DNA from 4 places in the Vibrio paucivorans genome. Region 2 is predicted to be linked to each of the others. Evidence: predicted binding sites of a transcription regulator. Region 2 holds the regulator's gene; each other region holds the start of a gene.
What was found. The regulator PurR, encoded in region 2, represses purine synthesis genes. The targets are predictions, from matches to a motif close to TNANGNAAACGTTTNCNTNA.
Positions count from the first base shown of each region.

Region 1: the regulator PurR is predicted to act here: its motif matches at 2,438-2,457, upstream of pckA (phosphoenolpyruvate carboxykinase (ATP)).
Region 3: the regulator PurR is predicted to act here: its motif matches at 2,461-2,480, upstream of ACXABW_RS11550 (NCS2 family permease).
Region 4: the regulator PurR is predicted to act here: its motif matches at 2,367-2,386, upstream of metK (methionine adenosyltransferase).

Region 1 is NZ_CM133230.1:94,321-99,601, reverse strand. It holds gene gspC (type II secretion system protein GspC) at 1-751, opposite strand, end outside; gene hslR (ribosome-associated heat shock protein Hsp15) at 1,002-1,388, shown strand; gene hslO (Hsp33 family molecular chaperone HslO) at 1,419-2,294, shown strand; gene pckA (phosphoenolpyruvate carboxykinase (ATP)) at 2,630-4,258, shown strand; gene ACXABW_RS00425 (AsmA family protein) at 4,382-5,281, shown strand, end outside.
Region 2 is NZ_CM133230.1:1,087,958-1,093,238, forward strand. It holds gene ACXABW_RS05185 (putative signal transducing protein) at 1-296, opposite strand, end outside; gene ACXABW_RS05190 (TVP38/TMEM64 family protein) at 296-988, opposite strand; gene ACXABW_RS05195 (TfoX/Sxy family DNA transformation protein) at 1,200-1,790, opposite strand; cyclic di-GMP riboswitch class I at 1,903-1,989, opposite strand; gene purR (HTH-type transcriptional repressor PurR) at 2,138-3,145, opposite strand; gene torD (molecular chaperone TorD) at 3,438-4,085, opposite strand; gene torR (two-component system response regulator TorR) at 4,326-5,039, shown strand; gene elyC (envelope biogenesis factor ElyC) at 5,138-5,281, opposite strand, start outside.
Region 3 is NZ_CM133230.1:2,520,009-2,525,289, forward strand. It holds gene frsA (esterase FrsA) at 1-556, opposite strand, end outside; gene gpt (xanthine phosphoribosyltransferase) at 649-1,113, opposite strand; gene ACXABW_RS11550 (NCS2 family permease) at 1,150-2,439, opposite strand; gene ACXABW_RS11555 (aminoacyl-histidine dipeptidase) at 3,458-4,930, shown strand; gene ACXABW_RS11560 (DUF3332 domain-containing protein) at 4,991-5,281, opposite strand, start outside.
Region 4 is NZ_CM133230.1:2,922,671-2,927,951, forward strand. It holds gene ACXABW_RS13220 (glycosyl hydrolase 2 galactose-binding domain-containing protein) at 1-44, opposite strand, end outside; gene tkt (transketolase) at 198-2,192, opposite strand; gene metK (methionine adenosyltransferase) at 2,531-3,685, shown strand; gene ACXABW_RS13235 (DUF2189 domain-containing protein) at 3,988-4,779, shown strand; gene ACXABW_RS13240 (SprT family zinc-dependent metalloprotease) at 4,866-5,281, shown strand, end outside.

The sequences.
Region 1 (5,281 bases), 990 kb from region 2:
CCGCAATATCCCCACTTTGGAGTCCAACAGAGCGAAACAGTTCAGGTTGTTTTCCAGGTGTCACTCGATACCCCACGACGTCGCCATCTCTCTTTACTTGAGACATGCGAACATATTGGAAAATCTGCTGGGGATCTTTGGTGATTTGTTGGCGAATCTTTTCTAGTTGATTAGCCTGATTGTGCGCGTTATTGCCCACAGATAAGGCCGGTTTAGGGCGTGATTCAGTAGGGGCCGCTCGTTTACTGTAATCTATGCCGTCTAGCATCAATGTTTCGTCACGGCCTGCGTTATCAATGATGACGCGATCAGCAAGAACGGCTTTCAAACTAGCGCGAGTCCCTTCAATTTGTTCATTGATGCCGTAAGTTGCTTGAGAACCTCGGTTGGCAATGACCGCTAAGCCTCGGCTGGCATTGCTGCTGGCTACTACACCCACTAAGGTTAAATTTAATCGCGTTTTTGGTGCGTCTTGCACTACTGGCGCAACTTCGACTGGTTTTTTATCGGCCTGATACTCACCAAACAGCTCACTTTTTTGTAAGTCAGAGATATTAACCCCGTTACTTGTCGTCGTGGTCGTCGCCACCGCTTTTGGTGACCACTTAGGCACAGCTTGTTGCTCGCCTTGGAGCATCCAGAACATTTGGCCGAGTAACCAAGCAGACAAGGCTAAAAGCAAAGCCGTGATCGTCCAACTGGCTTTGACTTGTAGATTGGGTGTTTTGCTGACTAGGTTTTGCAGCCAAATAACAGCCGTGTTCCTTTCGATTTGGTTCTGCCTCACCAAAAAATCCTTACTCTTTTAGATCCTACGAGACTGCTTGTGAAGTTTTTATGATCATGCAGTTACAGGGTTTATTCAATATAACATAGCTGTTTTGAACGACATCGAATTACTGTCAAAAATTGCCCCTTACCTTGAAAAACTGGGAGCACAACACCATTGTTACCAACATTAATCGATAGTATGCCGAATAAATTAGAGGTGTTTCTTCACAATGAGTTCCAATTCAGTTGCCGTTAGACTTGATAAATGGTTATGGGCCGCAAGATTTTATAAAACCCGCTCTATCGCTCGAAACATGGTTGACGGCGGTAAAGTCCATTATAATGGTCAACGTAGTAAACCAAGCAAGATAGTTGAGCTTGGCGCAACGATTACCCTAAGACAGGGGCATGAAGAAAAAACCGTTGTGGTCGAAATTCTATCAGATCAACGCAAGGGCGCTCCTATCGCGCAAACACTGTACTCAGAAACGTCCGAGAGTGTTGCCAAACGAGAGCAAAATGCCATGCAGCGTAAGCTTCATGCTCACAACCCTAGCCCTGAACGTCGCCCTGACAAAAAGCAGCGTCGCGACATCATTAAGTTTAAACACCAGTAAGCTCCACACATTCTTGAGAGGAATAGCCTGATGGCAAACAACGTTTTAAATCGCTACTTATTTGAAGACCTATCAGTACGTGGTGAGTTGGTACAAGTTGATGAAGCGTACCAACAGATTATTTCCAGCAAGGAATACCCAGTAGCAATTCAAAAACTACTCGGTGAGCTACTCGTTTCAACTACCCTTCTTACCGCCACACTGAAGTTCGAAGGTTCAATCACTATGCAACTGCAAGGTGATGGCCCTGTATCACTGGCTGTAATCAATGGCGACCACGACCAGAAAATCCGTGGTGTCGCTCGCTGGGATGGCGATATTGCTGATGATGCATCAATCCATCAGTTGATGGGCAAAGGCCATTTAGTAATCACTATTGAGCCAAAGAAAGGCGAACGCTATCAAGGTATCGTTGGTTTAGAAGGCGATGATCTCGCTTCTATTCTAGAAGGCTACTTTGCTAACTCTGAACAGCTGAAAACGCGTATTTGGATTCGCACAGGTGAAGTAGAAGGCAAAGCACATGCAGCAGGTATGCTACTGCAAGTCATGCCAGACGGCACAGGCTCCCCAGATGACTTCGAGCATCTAGAGCAATTGACCGACACAGTGAAAGATGAAGAGCTATTCACTCTTGAAGCAAACGAACTTCTTTACCGTTTGTACAACCAAGAGAAAGTGCGCTTGTTTGAGCCACAGCCTGTCGTATTTCATTGTGGTTGTTCACGCGAGCGAAGTGGCGCAGCAATCATCACAGTCAGCCAAGATGAAATTTATGACATTTTGGCCACTGAAGGATCAGTTTCTTTACATTGTGATTACTGTGGCACGAATTACTCGTTCGATGAAGGTGAGATCAAAGAGCTTTACCGTCACGCATCCTCTGGTAACGATACGCTGCATTAATTCGCCTTAAACAACAAGCTAATTAGCACTGAGAAAAAGCCAACTTTATGTTGGCTTTTTTTGTGATCAAAGCCTGACAAATCAAGGCCTACAAGCGACCGAATAGCGTACTTAATTTTTTGATATTAATAATTCATTTGATCTAGCGCAAAGGTTTGCGGGCGAGATAAAATAGCAGTACCAATATGTGACGGGACGCTTAAACCCCACAAAAATCATGGGTATATTTTGAGCTATATCCCTGTTTGTCGTAAGACCCGTTGCTAACATGGTGAGCATATAAAAATTAAAAATACTTACAAAATCCCTACAAAATATCCTAATAAGGAGCACCTATGACCGTTATGGAACATACAAAGGCTGCAACAATTGATCTTACCAAGCACGGGCTGCAAAACGTCAAAGAGGTTATTCGTAACCCTAGCTACGAAATGTTGTTCGAAGAAGAGACTCGCGCTGATCTAGAAGGCTACGAAAAAGGCGTAGTAACAGAGCTAGGCGCCGTCGCCGTGGATACTGGTATTTTTACTGGCCGCTCACCAAAAGATAAATACATCGTTAAAGACGCAACTACTGAAGAACACATGTGGTGGACATCCGATGCGGTGAAAAATGATAACAAGCCAATCGACCAAGCAGTATGGAACGATCTTAAAGCGAAAGTGACGGAACAACTGTCTGGCAAGCGTGTATTCGTCATCGATGGATACTGTGGTGCCAACCCTGATACTCGCCTGAGCATTCGTGTCATTACTGAAGTCGCTTGGCAAGCGCACTTCGTGAAAAACATGTTCATTCGCCCAACGGAAGAAGAACTAGCAACGTTCGAACCTGATTTCGTGGTCATGAATGGTGCTAAGTGCACTAACGAGAAGTGGGAAGAGCATGGTCTGAACTCTGAAAACTTCACTGTCTTCAACCTAACTGAGCGCATGCAACTTATTGGCGGTACTTGGTACGGTGGCGAGATGAAGAAAGGCATGTTCGCAATGATGAACTACTTCCTTCCGCTTAAAGACATCGCATCAATGCACTGTAGCGCTAACATGGGTCAAGATGGCGATGTGGCTATCTTCTTCGGCTTATCGGGTACGGGTAAAACAACCCTGTCTACCGATCCTAAACGTGCACTAATTGGTGATGACGAGCACGGCTGGGATGACGATGGTGTCTTCAACTTTGAAGGTGGCTGCTACGCAAAAACCATCAAGCTTTCGAAAGAAGCTGAACCTGATATTTACAATGCAATCCGCCGCGATGCACTTCTTGAGAACGTGACCGTTCGTTCTGACGGTTCGATCGACTTTGATGATGGTTCAAAAACAGAAAACACTCGTGTTTCCTACCCACTTCACCACATTGAGAACATCGTTAAGCCTGTATCAAAAGGCGGTCACGCAAATAAAGTGATCTTCCTATCGGCAGACGCATTTGGTGTATTACCTCCGGTTTCAAAGCTGACACCTGAGCAAACCAAATACCACTTCCTATCAGGCTTTACAGCAAAACTTGCGGGCACTGAGCGTGGAATTACAGAGCCAACACCAACATTCTCAGCTTGTTTTGGTGCTGCTTTCCTAACCCTGCACCCAACTAAGTACGCAGAAGTGTTGGTTAAACGCATGGAAGCTGCTGGTGCTGAAGCTTACCTGGTCAACACAGGTTGGAATGGCAGCGGCAAGCGTATCTCGATTCAAGATACACGTGCGATCATTGATGCCATTTTAGATGGCTCAATTGAGCAAGCGGAAACTAAGCACATCCCGATCTTTAACCTAGAGGTGCCAGTGGCGCTACATGATGTTGACCCTAACATCTTAGATCCACGTGATACTTACACCGACCCTCTACAATGGGAAAGCAAAGCAAAAGATCTAGCGGGTCGCTTTATCAACAACTTTGATAAATACACCGATAACGCTGAAGGTCAGTCTCTGGTTGCGGCAGGCCCTCAACTAGACTAATCGCAACACGCGATAAAACTGTTAACTATGCTACAAGCCCCTCTAAAGAGGGGCTTTTTTTATTGAACAGTTGCTGCATTTGTTTCAAGCTAACAGCACATTCATAAGGATTTGGTTAGAGCTTTGGCTAAGAAACTACTGACTGCATTAGCAGTTGTGATAATTGTTATAGCGATCTGCATTGCAGCGCTGTTTACTGTGTCACAAACCCCTTATTCCGCCAAGCTAGCAAACTATCTACTCCAGCAACGTTATGGCAATGACGCTCACGTTGAAAGTGTCCGCTACCAAGCCCCTTTCCACTTCACGATTAAAGGCTTAACACTTCAAACGAATTCCAATCCTATTTATATCCCACAAACAGATATTTGGTTTAACTCATCGATTTTCCAAGATAACAAGCTGCAGATTGATAGCATACTGATTGATGGTCTAAGCCTGCAAGATCAGGAGCTTGCCAAGCTGCCCATAGATAATATTGAACTGCACCAACTGGCACTGAATAACTTTGATTTCTCCAATCAAGACGTTGTTGCACGAGGAGTGAATGTACAGATCAAGCAGCCACATTGGGATAAGCCAACGCAACACATTCCGTTTGGTGATATTCAGCTTTCAGCCGAACAGATCTACTACTACGGTGAAGCTCTGAACTCATTATTGATCGATGCGGAGCTAAAACAGGAAAACAGCACCATTTATGGCGCCTCTTTCCGCTGGCGCGGGGCTGATATTTCAGGGCAAGCAGAACAATTTCCACAAGGCTGGTCGCTGATTAATGTCACCATCAACCACCTAGTTCAGCCTGACACCGACGTCTTAAGCCAAGTTCAGCCCGTCGTTGCGCCTTGGCTGGCAAATATCTACCACATTAATAGCCTGGACATACTCGGTAGCAGTTTTCGCTTTGCTGACATGACATTGACTAACCTAGACGCTTCGCTAGAGAACCTTGAGCTCAGTAAATCGGCTTGGGAGCAACCCGAGGCGTACTTATCATTTAATGCTGAAAGCATAGAGTTG
Region 2 (5,281 bases):
CCACATTTCCAACATGCTCCAAACTGCCCCTCATTGTCTTCTTGGCAGCTATTACACACCCAGGTGGCATAACTGGATGCTTCTTTGTTATGAAAGCCCTCTACGATTGATTTGGCTTTGCTAAGCTGCTCTGCTTCAAGAAGCCATACATATGGGGCAGAATCTTCTCCAAATGGCAATTCGCCCTGCAAACCAAATAACCCCTCTCCCCGAACTTCACAGGGAATGTTTTCTGCTCGTAAAAGTTCACACAAGATATGAGCTTGAACGGGATTGGAGGCAGTGAAGATATTCATTAAGCGTTTCCATTGTGTGCTTTAGGGGACACTTTGATTCTGGCCATGATCCATTTTGCGATAATAGGGAAAACACCGAGTAGGGCAAAAGAGATCAACACTGTTGGCGAAACAATACCTGATAGGCTGTCAATTTGGGCTAGTTGAGTACCAGCATTTAGATAAACTGCTGTGCCGGGTAGCATACCTAGCTGACTAACCAAGTAGAAGCGGCTAGTACGAATTGGGCTTAAGCCCATTAAAAGGTTAATCAAAAAGAAAGGGAATACGGGAATAAGCCTTAACGAAAATAGATAAAATGCGCCGTCTTTCTCTACACCATTGTTGATGACTTGCAGCTTCTCGCCAAACTTATTTTGTACCCAGTCACGCAATAGGTAACGTGAGCTTAAAAACGCGAGGGTAGCACCAATAGAACTGGCAAATGAAACCAGCAGTAGACTGGTCCAAAAACCGAATAATGCAGCGCCTAGCAGTGTGACGACAGCAGCTCCTGGAATTGAAAAAGCGGTGATGGCGACGTAAGCCAGAAAGTAGCTGATCGCTGCAATGAGGAAGTTTTGCTCAATAAAGCTACCTAAAGCTTCTTGCTGTGCTTTAGCGTTTTCAAGCGTGAAGTATTGACCAAAATTCATGGCCAAAATAATAATCAGTGCGACGAATACCACGCCAAATACTAGCTTTTTGTTCATTTTTTATTCTCCGACCTAAAGATACGTTGGCCGCTCTACCTGCTATGTCTTCTTAGTATAAAAGTAGATAAAGTACTTGCAGAGAGATTGGTGGCGAATTCTCGCCTAGTATCAAGAAACTGTTTGAATTAAGACAGGTTAAGTGGAAAGAAAATTTCAGCAGATACAAAAAAACCGGCACAGAGTGCCGGTTCTATGAACTTTTCTTGGGTTAGCTGAGTCGATTAGCCAACTCTTCACGACGCGATTGTGGAATGACTGACCAATGAGTCCCCTTAATTGCCCCTTCAAGTGCCCATAGAAGCTCTAAACCAACATCCGAAGTATGGGACTGCTTAATGGCTTTAAATGCTTCTACCGCGCCAGCTTCTTCCAATTGCTCAACAGACTCGATTCCTGCCTTCTTGAGCATCCTTTCGGTCGCTAGTCTTAGGTTTGGAAGATCTTTTAGTCGATTCGGTTTCGACTGAGCTTGAGACTCTTTTTCAACCTTTGCTGCTTTAAGAGCTGCAATGGCCTCATCGAGCGTAGCTTTTGGGTTTGCCTGCCAATCGTCTGGCAATGCGAAGTATTTTGTAACGACAGGGAATCCACGTTTCTTATATACATAAGGCTCGTAGCCTTGTCCTTTGTATTTTTTTGCGGCTGAATCGTCTGCTCGGATGTGCAACTTATCATTTACAACAAGAGCGAACATTGTCTCGTCAACAAAGATGCCGAAACCGCCAAACATTGAACGGGATTTTACACGGCCTAGTTGTTCAAACAGCCGCATTGAGTCTTTTAGTACTGGTTTGTCCATGCTGTATATTCTCGGTGTATGTGAATACGCCACCAAATCAGGTCCGAGAGGTTAGCAAAAAAATGCAGAAACTGTGTCAGTAAGGAGTAAAGTTGTGTATGCATAGTTTGCCATCGGCAACCCCGCTACCATAGCAAGTAAATGCCGTAGGCCGGAAGCTTTGCGTCCCAAACTTTCGAATGGTTTGCCCTGTGCGTGACTTCTAATTCAAGAGTAATTAAAAATCTGAATAAGTATCACATTTGGATGTTGTAAATGTGATATGTGTTCCATAAATAAGACTAAGCTATGCGCCTTGCGTATCTCTGAACTACCACGTAAAGCACATAGGTTATTAATCTTGCTAACTATTTAGTCAGGTCTTTTACGGTACTACGCTCAACAATCTCTGGATGCATTTCAAAGACACGCTTTTCGTGTTCTTTGTCTTTAATACGCTCTAGCAAGATCTCAAAGGCATTTTTACCCACGCGACGTTTCGGTTGGTGGACCGTTGTTAGCGGAGGAGAGAAGTACTCAGCAAGTTCGATATTGTCGTAACCAATAACAGACATATCTTCTGGTACTCGAATCCCTTTTTGTTGTAGACGGCTCATCAAGCCAAATGCCATGGTGTCATTGAAACAGAATACGGCAGTTGGTTTGTGGTCCATTGCTGCAATTTTATCTGCGGCAAGCACAGCGGTATCACACTCAAAGTTACCTTCTAAGATCCAATCTTCGTTAACCGATAGATTGGCTTCACCTAAAGCACGTTTGAATCCTTGGATACGTTCTTGGCAGGCTGCTTTCTCAAAGTGGCCACTTAGGCAAGCAATGTCTGTGTGACCACGATCGATAAGGTACTTAGTGGCTAAGTAGCCACCTTCTTCCGAATTATCGATAATTTTATCGGCTTGAGAGCTTTCAGGGCCCCAGTCCATGATTACTTTTGGAATATCGGCATGTCGATCCAACATTTCTAGTAGCTCTTCAGTTAAGTCAGAACACATGACCAAAATACCATCTACGCGCTTTTCAGCTAGCATGCGGATATAGTCACGCTGCTTTTCGTAAATGCCACCGGTGTTACACAAAATGAGCGTGTAGCCTTGGCGGTAACAGTAGCTTTCAACACCATCGATTACTTCCGAGAAGAATAGGTTAGTTGATTGAGTTACTAACATGCCGATGGTACGGGTCGTATTACATTTCAAGCTACGAGCAACGGCACTTGGAGCGTAGTTAAGCTCTTTAACTGCTTCCATCACTTTTTCTTGGGTTGCTTCAGCAACAAAGCGAGTTTTGTTGATTACATGGGAAACAGTGGTAGTTGATACGCCAGCTAAGCGAGCAACATCTTTAATTGTGGCCATAAGGTTCTGTCCTATTGAGAACTGCTGCATATACTGGCTTACCCCTTGGCTCACCGCAGCAATCATTATTGTCAGCTCCTAGTTAATGGTTACATCAAAGTAGTAAAAACACAAAAACCGCTTTTAGCCAGCGGTTCGTATTTCTACCCAGGAAACTGAGTCAATTTCATTTTTAATCGTTTGCGGTCACGATTCTAGACCTCAAACGTGGCGCAAGCAATGAAAAAACCGTCAATAGCAGTGATCTATCACTACAATTGACGATTTTGTCGCTAGCTAGGGAGTGGTGAAATTACTCGCCGGCGAGGTAGTGGCAATCTAGCTCTAGGAAAGACACTAATAGAGATGCTACCGCAGCGTAGAAGCCGAATTCATCGAGTGACTGACACTTGGTCGAAAATTGTGGAACCCAAGAAAGGATCTTTTCTCGGATGAACTTTTCTTGTTCGAGCAGTGCATCATCAAGGTGCTGTTCTTGTTCAAGTTCGTTAGAGCGAATAATCAAGTTACCAAGGAAGTCTAATTCGATCGCAATGTGATCTGCTGGCTCGTTAAGTGAAGCGCTGACAGCAATACTATGTTCAGCCATTAATGACGCCATTTCTTTGGCGGGCTCGTCATTCAATAGACCCGATTTACCGATGTACATAGACGCATAAGGCAAAGCGGATTCTTTGTCTGATTTCAAAAATAGGTCGCAGAAATCTGCAGAGAGCTCTAACTGTGCGTCTTCACGGTCATTTAGACGGTTGAGCGCGTCAGTCATCTTGTCGATAGACGGTTTTAGAGTTTCATTTTCACCAAGCCCTGCGAGGAAAGAGCGAATTTCTGGGGTTTGATACTGTTCAATATCCGTTTCGGTCAGTTCTTTAGCAAATAAGCTAGATAGCCACCAGTATATTTCAGCTCTTTTTTCGTTAAATGCTTTTGTTTCTTGCATTGTTTTAGCTCCAATTCGAGGTATGTCTTTAGTTTAACTAATAAAGATGAATAGCGGTAACTACATGTGTGAATAAAAATAGAGAGATATAGTGAGATATGAATAGCGAGTCTAAGGTTGTTTTGAATCAATAAAAAATCACCTTTCTTACTTTTGAAGTAGCATTTTCTAGAATTGTTACTGATTATGAATAGAATAGTGTTGTTAAAGTTAACCTGAAATCAAGATTAAGTGGTCTAGATGAGCTATCACGTATTAGTTGTAGAAGATGATGCTGTTACTCGCAGCAAGCTAGTGGGATACTTTCAAAATGAAGGTTACACCGTTAGTGAAGCCGAAGATGGCGTGCAAATGCGAGAAGCGTTGGAAGAAAACTCTGTCGACTTAGTGATGTTGGACATCAATTTGCCGGGTGGTGATGGATTGATGCTGACAAGAGAGTTACGTAGCCAGTCAGATATTGGAATCATTCTGGTGACAGGGCGCACGGATAGCATAGACAAAATTGTTGGGCTCGAAATGGGCGCCGACGATTACGTTACTAAACCTTTTGAACTGCGCGAACTGTTGGTTCGTGTGAAAAACCTGCTGTGGCGAATTTCAGCGGCTCGCAACGTTTCGCCTGTAGTGGAAACTAATGACAAAAACAGCAATGTCGTTCGCTTTGGTGAGTGGACGTTTGACACTCAGCGCCGCGCATTGAGCCGAAATGGTGAGCCGGTTAAGCTCACTAAAGCAGAATATGAGTTGCTGGTAGCGTTGTCGTCACACCCAAATCAGGTGCTAAGTAGAGAGCGTATTCTGAATATGATCAGTCACCGAGTCGATGCGCCAAACGACCGTACTATCGATGTACTTATTCGTCGAATGCGCGCCAAGATGGAGTTCGACCCTAAGAATCCACAAATATTTGTGACCGTACACGGTGAAGGTTATATGTTTGCTGGTGACTAACGACTGCCTGCTATGTCGTTTGAGCAATAAAGAAAAAGCCGAAGTGATGACTTCGGCTTTTTAATATCTATCAGATTAGTGTGCGTTATTATGGCTTACTACAAAGAAGTTTCTTCGGATTGCAGAGCACGCTCTTCGTAATCTGATGCCATATCTCTTAAGCTCTGCCAGATGAGACCAAGAGTCTCATGCCAGTAACGTTCAGTTTGCTCAAGGTAGACCGCTCTAGGGGTGTACTTTTC
Region 3 (5,281 bases), 1.4 Mb from region 2:
AATGCAAATTGACCGTGACTTTTTTGTTTTGATACGGGATTTCGAGTTGCTTAATGACGTACTTGGTCTTTTTGGCTCCTTCCGCATAGGCATTATGTGCAAGCACCTGAGCTTGTGCGGCTAAGTTATCATTTTTTAAATGAGGGTAGCCCGCAATACTGAAACATAGAGAAGCGGTAAATAGTTCATCTGCAGCTGATTCTCCGTCTAGCGTGCCTGAACGGCGTTGGTGTTCCATACCAAGCTTGGTCCATTCATACGCCCAGTTACCGCTGTGATAGCCCATCACGGTATCAAGCCAGTTGTCTTCCGTTCTCGAATGCTTAGAAGACGCTATCTTCGCCAATACAGCTTCTTGTTCTATTGGGTCAACGCCCTGCCAAGCCCACTGCAAACGATGCAGATTACGGTACCAAGCCGTATCTGGGTTGCTTTTCTTCTCGTCCAACACACTTTGGTTGCTTGGCATGTATTGAGTGAGGGCCGAGGTTTCTCTTGCTTGCTTATGCTTAACAAACAAGGTTTCGGAGAGGTTCTTGCTGACTTCTTCAGACATAGGGAGCTCTATTGCTTAGCGTGAATCTGCTCTAATAGTAATAAAAAAAAAGACCCTATAAAGGGTCTTTTTCCAAGAATTTAAGCAATCGCTTATTTTTGCTTGCGATTGATTGGCTCAGCGTACTGAATCGTCATATCCCAAGGTTGCTCGATCCAAGTGTCTTGAGCGATATCAACAACGTAGTCGTCTAGCAGCTCAACACCAGATGGCTTAGCACATACTGCGATAAGCTTCGCTTTAGGGTACATTTCACGAAGTTTACGTGCAGTGTCACCACTGTCGACTAGGTCTTCAACGATTAGGTAACCTTCGCCGTCACCTTCTGGCGCTTTTAGCACGCTCATATCACGTTGATGATCGTGGTCGTAGCTTGAGATACAAATAGTATCTACGTAACGAATTCCCAGTTCACGAGCCAAGATTGCACCAGGAACAAGACCACCACGGCTTACCGCCCAGATGCCTTTCCATTGCTCTGCAGGCATTTGCTTTTCTGCCAGTTGACGACAGTATGTCTGCATGTTGTCCCAAGTGATAATGAATTTATTGCTCATTGTAAAAAACCTAATATTTGAAATGTTGTGAATTCATTAAGCTACGATGTACTTGATGATAAAGATTGCCGACATAATCCATACACTCATGGATACTTCGCGGCCCTTACCACTAAATAACTTAATTGCAGCGTAAGCGATAAAACCTAGTGAGATACCTTCCGCAATAGAGAACGTTAACGGCATGAGTAAACAAGTCACTACTACCGGTGCCGCCTCTGTCAGATCTCGCCAATCAATGCTCACCAATCCAGAAAGCATTAGGATTGCAACATAAAATAGCGCCCCAGCGGTCGCGTAGGCAGGGATCATACCAGCTAATGGCGAGAAGAATAATGCAAGAAGGAACAAAATGCCAACAACTACAGCAGTTAAACCTGTACGGCCACCAGCTGCAACACCGGCAACACTTTCAATGTAAGAAGTTGTGTTTGACGTACCCAGCAATGCACCTGCAGATGTTGCAGTAGAGTCCGCTAGAAGTGCACGATTTAGACGTGGGATTTTGCCATCCTTGCCGATTAGATCTGCTTTTTGCGCCACGCCGACTAGTGTGCCCGCTGTATCGAACAAATCGACAAATAGGAATGCGAACACAACCGAAATCATGCCGATTTCAAACACTGCAGAAAAATCTAGCTGCATGAAGGTTGGTGCAATGCTTGGTGGCGCTGACATAATGCCTGCCCACTGTACGTCGCCAAAAACTAGACCTAGACCTGTTACCGCTAGAATCGCCACCATAACCGCACCTTTCATGCCACGGTGAACTAGAGCGATAGTTAAGAAAAAACCGATTGAAGCGAGCACTGCTGGTAGCGAGGTGATTGAACCAAGCGAAACCAGTGTCGCAGGGTTATCAACAACAATACCAGCGTTTTTAAGTGCGATAAAAGCGAGGAATAAGCCGATACCAGCAGAGATACCAGTACGCAGTGACATTGGGATTGAGTTGATGATCCACTCACGAATTTTGAACACGCTGAGTAAGATGAACAGCACACCGGATACAAATACAGCCGCCAATGCCACTTGCCATGTATAACCCATACCTAGCACAACGGCGTAAGTAAAGAATGCGTTCAAGCCCATACCTGGTGCTTGAGCGATTGGGTAGTTAGCAACAAAGCCCATGATGAAACAGCCGATAGCCGCAGCTAAACAGGTTGCAACAAACACAGCACCGTGGTCCATACCTGCATCTGACAGCATTGCTGGGTTTACAAAGATAATGTAAGCCATGGTCAGGAAGGTAGTCACACCTGCAATAATTTCAGTTCTAACGGTGGTTCCGTGTTCGCTGAGTTTAAATAGTCTTTCGAGCATGTTCGAATCCTACAATGGGTAAAAAGTAAACGGTTGCGTAATCGATTGGCTGCAGATTATAAAGTTATCAAATACTAAATTCCAGATAGAATTAAGACTCTAATTAGGTTTTGCTAGAGTTATGACGATTTCAATATGCAGGCAATACAATAACTCTAGACAAAAGTTCTTATAATTCAAATTAATAGAAAGATAGGCAGCAAAAGTCTAAGTGATGCTTTTTTGCACCATGTCGCAAACTTTCATTGTGTATGACGGAGCAAATGTGCGATTTGATATGAGTTTTAGAGAATAGAAACCGGTGATTATCATTCACTGGGGAAAGTATTTGTTGGCGGCGAAGTTTTAAGCACTTCAATTTAAAGATAAAAAAACGCCACTCAATTTGAGTGGCGGTTGAATCATGTCAGCAGCAAGCGCTGTAAAAAAAATTCCAATATATAGGGGTGAACAAACTGTTCGAGTTACAAGCTTCCGCTAATTAGTAGCCAAAGCTAGTAGGGTATGCAAAGTTGCTAGTGTAAACAGAGCTGTTAAGCCAGAACATTGCAGATGGTAAACCTTTCATAACTATCACCTTTTAAATCAATTAAACATACGGTTGATTTCTCGGTTCCTTGGAGGCGATAAAACGGACTCATCCTTTGAGCATTTTGTCTTCTCTTTCGAAGTTGTGTACAAATATACCACCAAGAAATTTAATTACAAGAAAAAGAGTGATTAAAATCACATAATTTTCATTTATTGACTTACATCAAAAGAATTGAGTAATTAAATTACAAAATCATCAGCCAGTCTGCGTGATTTAATACTCAATGAGTTACACACTAAGCGTTCGAGGAATGTAGATGTTCTGTGACATTAATAAACAATTTCATCACTCACTAGACTACTCGCTCGATAAAGGGAGTGGTATGCTGTACATCACTACATCGTAGGTCATATCTAGATAATCAAACTACATTATCAGCCAATTACCACCAAAAGATATGGCAAATTATTACAAAAGGAGTCATCCGTGTCTGAATTCCATTCTGAAATCAGCAACTTGTCACCAGCTCCACTGTGGCAGTTTTTCGATAAGATCTGTTCTATCCCTCACCCATCAAAGCACGAAGAAGCGCTAGCACAATACATTGTGAGCTGGGCAACTGAACAAGGTTTAGAGGTTCGCCGAGACCCAACTGGCAACGTTTTTATCAAAAAGCCAGCGACAGCCGGAATGGAAAACAAGAAAGGTGTTGTTCTTCAAGCGCACATTGATATGGTGCCGCAAAAAAATGAAGATACAGACCACGACTTCACTACAGATCCAATCCAACCATATATTGATGGGGAATGGGTGACAGCCAAAGGTACAACTCTAGGTGCTGACAACGGTATGGGTATGGCGTCTTGTCTTGCCGTACTGGCATCAAATGAAATCAAACATGGTCCACTGGAAGTCCTACTAACCGTTGATGAAGAAGCTGGTATGACAGGCGCCTTTGGATTAGAAGCGGGTTGGCTAGAAGGAGAGATCCTTCTCAACACAGATTCAGAGCAAGAGGGCGAAGTATACATGGGCTGTGCTGGTGGTATCGATGGCTCAATGACCTTCGACATCGCTCGTGAAGCACTTCCTGCGGGCTACGTTACTCGTCAGCTAACATTAAAAGGTCTTAAAGGTGGCCACTCTGGCTGTGATATCCACACAGGTCGTGGCAATGCAAACAAACTGGTTGCGCGTTTCCTAGCGGGCCACGCGCAAGAATTAGATCTGCGTCTTGTTGAGTTCCGCGGTGGTAGTCTACGCAATGCTATCCCACGTGAAGCCTTCGTAACAGTAGCGGTGCCAGCTGAAAACGAAGCTAAACTGGCTGAGCTATTTTCTTACTATACAGACTTGCTGAAAGAAGAGCTTGGTAAAGTAGAAACTAACATTGTCTCGTTCAACGAAGCTATAGAGTCTGCTTCAGATGTGATTGCAGTTGCTGATCAGCAACGCTTCATTGCTGCATTGAACGCATGCCCGAATGGCGTGATTCGTATGAGTGACGAAATTGAAGGCGTGGTTGAAACTTCACTGAATGTTGGCGTTATTACCACAGATGCAAGCAAGATTACCGTGCTGTGCCTAGTTCGCTCACTGATCGATTCTGGCCGCAGCCAAGTCGAAGGGATGCTAACGTCTGTTGCTGAACTTGCTGGTGCTCAAATTGAGTTTTCTGGTGCTTACCCTGGCTGGAAACCAAATGCAGATTCCGAAATCATGGCTATCTTCCGTGATATGTACGAAGGTATCTACGGTCACAAGCCAAACATCATGGTGATTCACGCAGGTCTTGAGTGTGGTTTATTCAAGAAGCCTTACCCTAATATGGATATGGTGTCATTTGGCCCTACCATCAAATTCCCACACTCTCCAGACGAGAAAGTGAAGATCGACACAGTCGCTCTATACTGGGAGCAAATGGTGGCACTGCTTGAAGCTATCCCAGCGAAAGCTTAGTTGCAGTTCAATTAAAAAGCCGAGTCTGTGTGACTCGGCTTTTTATTGTCAGTTGATTCTCTATACCTTAGAGGCAGCAAGCTCTTCTAGTTGTTGAATCGTGGTTTCAGCAACCAATTCACCGTCAATAAAGTACTGTACGTTCTGTTGGTCTTTCACACCCAAAAGTACCGCTTTCTCACCATTACTGTAAGTAATGTCCATTTGAATCGTATTTTCATCAATCTGCTTCATTTCGCCTTGCTCAAAAGAGCGGTACATCGAGATAGGAGCCACAGGCGCTTCTTTCAATGAATCGTCTAAGTCATCGTTAATATCCAACATAGTATCGGTTTTGGTATCGAAGATGTG
Region 4 (5,281 bases), 1.5 Mb from region 2:
GTTAAAGGTGACAATTGCCAAAGGCCTGCGAGAGATAGCTTCATTGAGGATAAACTTGAGCGAGATCAATTTTGAAAATTATAATCAATCTCAATGGATAAAGATATCTATTTACTTGTTAGACAAATACGAAAAAGCCCAGAGACGGTATGCGTCGCTGGGCTTTAATTTTATTACTAGAAGAAGCTAATAAAGCGTTACGCTAGAAGCTCTTTCGCTGTGTTTACTACGTTTTCAGTAGTGAAACCGAACATCTTGAATAGCTCGCCTGCTGGTGCAGATTCGCCGAATGTTGTCATACCGATGATCTTGCCACCGAAGCCAACGTACTTGTACCAGAAGTCAGCGATGCCAGCTTCTACAGCGATACGAGCTGTTACGTCAGATGGAAGTACAGATTCACGGTACTCAGCGTCTTGCTTGTCGAATGCGTCAGTTGCAGGCATAGATACTACACGTACCTTCTTACCTTCAGCTGTTAGTTCAGCCGCAGCGTTAACCGCTAGTTCAACTTCAGAACCTGTAGCGATAAGGATAAGCTCTGGCTTGCCTTCGCAATCTTTCAGGATGTAACCACCACGTGCGATGTTTGCTACTTGCTCTTCGTTACGCTCTTGCTGTGCAAGGTTTTGACGAGAGAAGATGAGAGACGTTGGACCGTCTTTACGCTCGATAGCCAGTTTCCAAGCTACTGCAGACTCAACTTGGTCACATGGACGCCATGTGCTCATGTTTGGAGTCAAACGTAGTGACGCCATTTGCTCAACAGGTTGGTGAGTTGGACCATCTTCGCCAAGACCGATAGAGTCGTGCGTGTAAACTTGGATGTTCTGAACTTTCATCAGAGCAGCCATACGCATTGCGTTACGAGCGTATTCCATGAACATTAGGAAAGTAGCACCGTATGGTACGAAACCACCATGCAGAGCGATACCGTTCATGATCGCTGTCATACCGAATTCACGTACACCGTAGTGGATGTAGTTACCCGCTGGATCTTCAGCAGAAACAGACTTAGAGCCAGACCACATAGTTAGGTTAGAAGGTGCAAGGTCAGCAGAGCCGCCTAGGAATTCAGGTAGCATAGCACCAAATGCTTCTAGTGCGTTTTGAGACGCTTTACGTGATGCGATGTTTGCTGGGTTAGCTTGAAGATCAGCAATGATTTGGTTTGTTTTCTCTTCCCACTGTGCAGGTAGTTCACCGTTTAGACGACGTTTAAGCTCAGCAGCTTCTGCCGGGTAAGCCGCAGCGTACGCTTCAAACTTAGCGTTCCAAGCTTCTTCTTTAGCTGCGCCTGCTTCTTTTGCGTCCCACTCAGCATAGATGTCCGCTGGAATTTCAAATGGACCGTGTTCCCAGCCAAGTTCTTTGCGAGTTGCTGCGATTTCTTCAGCGCCTAGCGGAGCACCGTGACAATCGTGTGAACCAGACTTGTTTGGCGAACCAAAACCGATGATCGTCTTAGTACAGATTAGTGTAGGACGTGGATCGGCTTTAGCTGCTTCAATAGCAGCGTTGATTGCAGCTGAATCGTGACCGTCTACCGCTGGGATGACGTGCCAGCCATAAGCTTCAAAACGCTTAGGCGTGTCGTCAGAGAACCAACCTTCAACTTCACCGTCGATAGAAATACCGTTGTCATCCCAGAAAGCAATAAGTTTACCAAGGCCTAGCGTACCCGCTAGAGAACATGCTTCGTGAGAAATACCTTCCATCAGACAGCCATCACCCATAAATGCATAAGTGAAGTGGTCAACGATGTCGTGGCCTTCTTTGTTGAATTGTGCTGCTAGAGTTTTCTCAGCCAGCGCCATACCAACAGCGTTAGTGATACCTTGGCCTAGTGGACCTGTTGTTGTTTCAACACCCGGCGCGTAACCGTACTCTGGATGGCCTGGAGTCTTAGAGTGCAATTGACGGAAGTTTTTCAGATCATCGATTGATAGCTCGTAACCTGATAGGTGCAGCAAAGAATAGATCAGCATTGAACCGTGGCCGTTTGACAATACAAAACGGTCGCGGTCGGCCCACTCAGGGTTTGCTGGGTTGTGGTTTAGGTGAGAACGCCAAAGAACTTCGGCGATATCTGCCATACCCATTGGTGCGCCTGGGTGGCCAGAGTTGGCTTGTTGTACGCCATCCATGCTAAGTGCGCGGATTGCATTTGCTAGATCTTTACGAGAAGACATGACTGCTCCTGAGTGCATTAAGCGAATTCGAAATGTGTGGTTAGAGGCTGAAAAATCAGCGCGCGATATTGTCTCAAAGGGATTTTGTCTCTGCAAACGTTTTACTGGCAGAATTCTAGCAATTCAGCGTAATTTTTAGCATTTTGATTCAAAGTAACTAAATTTAAGCTTTGCCGAAGCAAACGTTTGGTTATCTTCGATAAGAAAAAAGAGCTTGTAATTCGAGCGTTCAAAACTAGAATAGACGTCTAGATGTAGAAACACCTACAAAATTTACTGTATTTCATTACGGTTGGTTAACAACACCAGCCGTTATAACTAATTTAAGTGGAGCTCTCATGGCTAAGCACCTGTTCACTTCTGAGTCTGTTTCAGAAGGCCATCCAGATAAAATCGCAGACCAAATTTCTGATGCTGTTCTTGATGCCATCTTAGAACAAGATAAGAAAGCTCGCGTTGCGTGTGAAACGTACGTGAAAACAGGCATGGTAATGGTTGGTGGTGAAATCACGACTTCTGCATGGGTTGATATCGAAGAAATCACTCGTGAAACTGTACGTGAAATTGGCTACGTTCATTCAGACATGGGCTTTGATGCTGACTCTTGTGCTGTTCTAAACACAATTGGTAAGCAGTCTCCAGACATCAACCAAGGTGTTGATAAAGCAGATCCTAAAGAGCAAGGCGCGGGCGACCAAGGCATCATGTTCGGTTACGCAACAAACGAAACTGACATTCTAATGCCAGCTCCGATCACTTACTCTCACCGCCTTGTTGAAAAACAAGCTGAAGTACGTAAAAGCGGTAAGCTAGATTTCTTACGCCCAGATGCAAAATCTCAGGTAACGTTCCAATACGACCAAGGTAAGATCGTTGGTATTGATGCTGTTGTACTTTCTACTCAGCACTGTGATTCAGTAACGACTCCAGACCTACGTGAAGCGGTAATGGAAGAGATCATCAAGCCTGTACTGCCTTCTGAGTGGATCACTAAAGACACTAACTTCTTCATCAACCCAACAGGCCGTTTCGTAATCGGTGGTCCAATGGGTGACTGTGGTCTAACTGGTCGTAAAATCATCGTAGATACATACGGCGGTGCGGCTCGTCATGGTGGTGGTGCATTCTCTGGTAAAGATCCATCAAAAGTAGACCGCAGCGCAGCTTACGCAGCTCGTTACGTTGCTAAAAACATCGTCGCTGCTGGCATGGCGGACCGTTGTGAAATCCAACTTTCTTACGCTATCGGTGTTGCAGATCCAACTTCTATCATGGTTGAAACATTCGGCACTGAGAAAGTATCTCACGACATCATTATCGAAGCTGTTCGTCAAAACTTCGACCTACGTCCATACGGCCTACAAGAAATGCTGAACCTTCTTCAACCAATCTACAAGAAGACTGCAGCCTACGGCCACTTCGGTCGTGAAGAATTCCCTTGGGAAGCAACAGATAAAGCGGCATTACTACGCGAGTTCGCTGGCATCAAGTAATCACTAGCTAGATTTAAAAAGCCCTTACTAATAAGTAAGGGCTTTTTTTATGTCTGTTATTTGTAATTTTCGTCATTCACGCCAATAGTTAATAAGGTGTTAATTTTTCTATCTACCCATAGGTTTCGAGACTCAAATAAGTTTCTAAACGCAAGTAGAAAGAAACTTCACTAACAACGTGATGCAGGGCTTTGCTGTGAGTGCTTTTTAAGTCGAACTGTTTGTATCGCCAAAGCAGGCATCGAATCTACCAATACTTAGCTCAGGCTTGGTATTGAACGTGAATCGATCAAGGAGGATCTATGCCTCGTACGGTTAATCCATCGGACTTTCAAGATAAACGAAAGGAAGTCCCAGATAACGAATACGCTCGAACCATACCGTGTAATCAGCTTAGTGTGTCAGCGCCGTTTCACTGGCTATCGCTAGGGTTACACGACTTTATCCGCATGCCTTTCATCAGTGCATTTTACGGTTTCTGCTTTATGTTAGCGGCAGTCGGTATTGTGCTGTTAGTACAATGGCAAGGCACCCACTTGGTTGTAATGCCAAGTCTGGTTGTTTATATGCTCATCGGCCCCTTCCTAGCTCTAGGGCTCTACGATGCTAGCTGGGAAAGGGAAAAAGGTCACAACGCAAGCTTACTACACTCGATGAAAGCAATTGGCCGCAACTCGACTTCTCAATGGACGTTTGCCGTATTTCTCGCCATCGCCATGATCTTTTGGATGCGTATCGCAGCATTGCTACATGTGCTCTATCCGTCGGTAGAAGGCGCGCCTCTCACTGAATTTTTACCATTCTTGATCACTGGCTCTGTTGTCGGGTTTGTTCTTGCGTGCATTGTATTCAGTGTCTCGGCTTTTTCGATTCCATTAATGATGGAGCGTCGAGTCGACATTATGACGGCGGTATTCTCTAGCTTTAACGCTGTAAAATCGAATATCCCAGCCATGATCGTTTGGGCAGGGTTAATTTGTGGCGGTATCTTGATTGGTTTTGCCACGTACGGGATAGGAATGCTGTTTACCATGCCAATCTTAGGCTACGGTACTTGGCATGCTTATCATGCAACGATAAAGAAAAAACATTAGGTCTCCAACCTTCTATTTTCGTTTGCCATTAATGTTACAATCTTGCCCCGGATTTTCTCCGGGGCTTTATTTTACTGAGGCATAACGTGATAGATTTTGAACTTAACTACCGGGCACAAGTGCAACTAAAACAATGCATTGATAAAGCGAGCCAATACTTCCAAACCCATTTTGAAACGCCAAGTCTAAGCTATAAACTACGTGGGAAAACAGCAGGTAAAGCCTACTTGCAACTGTGGGAAGTTCGCCTCAACCCAGTTTTATTTACAGAAAACCAAGCGGCGTTTATTGAACAAGTTATTCCCCATGAAGTGGCTCATCTCATCGTCCACAAAATCTATGGTCGAGTTCGCCCACATGGCAAAGAATGGCAACAAATAATGCGCAGCGTTTTTGGTGTCTCTCCAGACACAACACATCAGTTCGATATTGCCTCTGTTCAAGGTAAAACCTTCGCCTACAGCTGTGGCTGCTCTGAATACCCACTCTCTATCCGACGTCA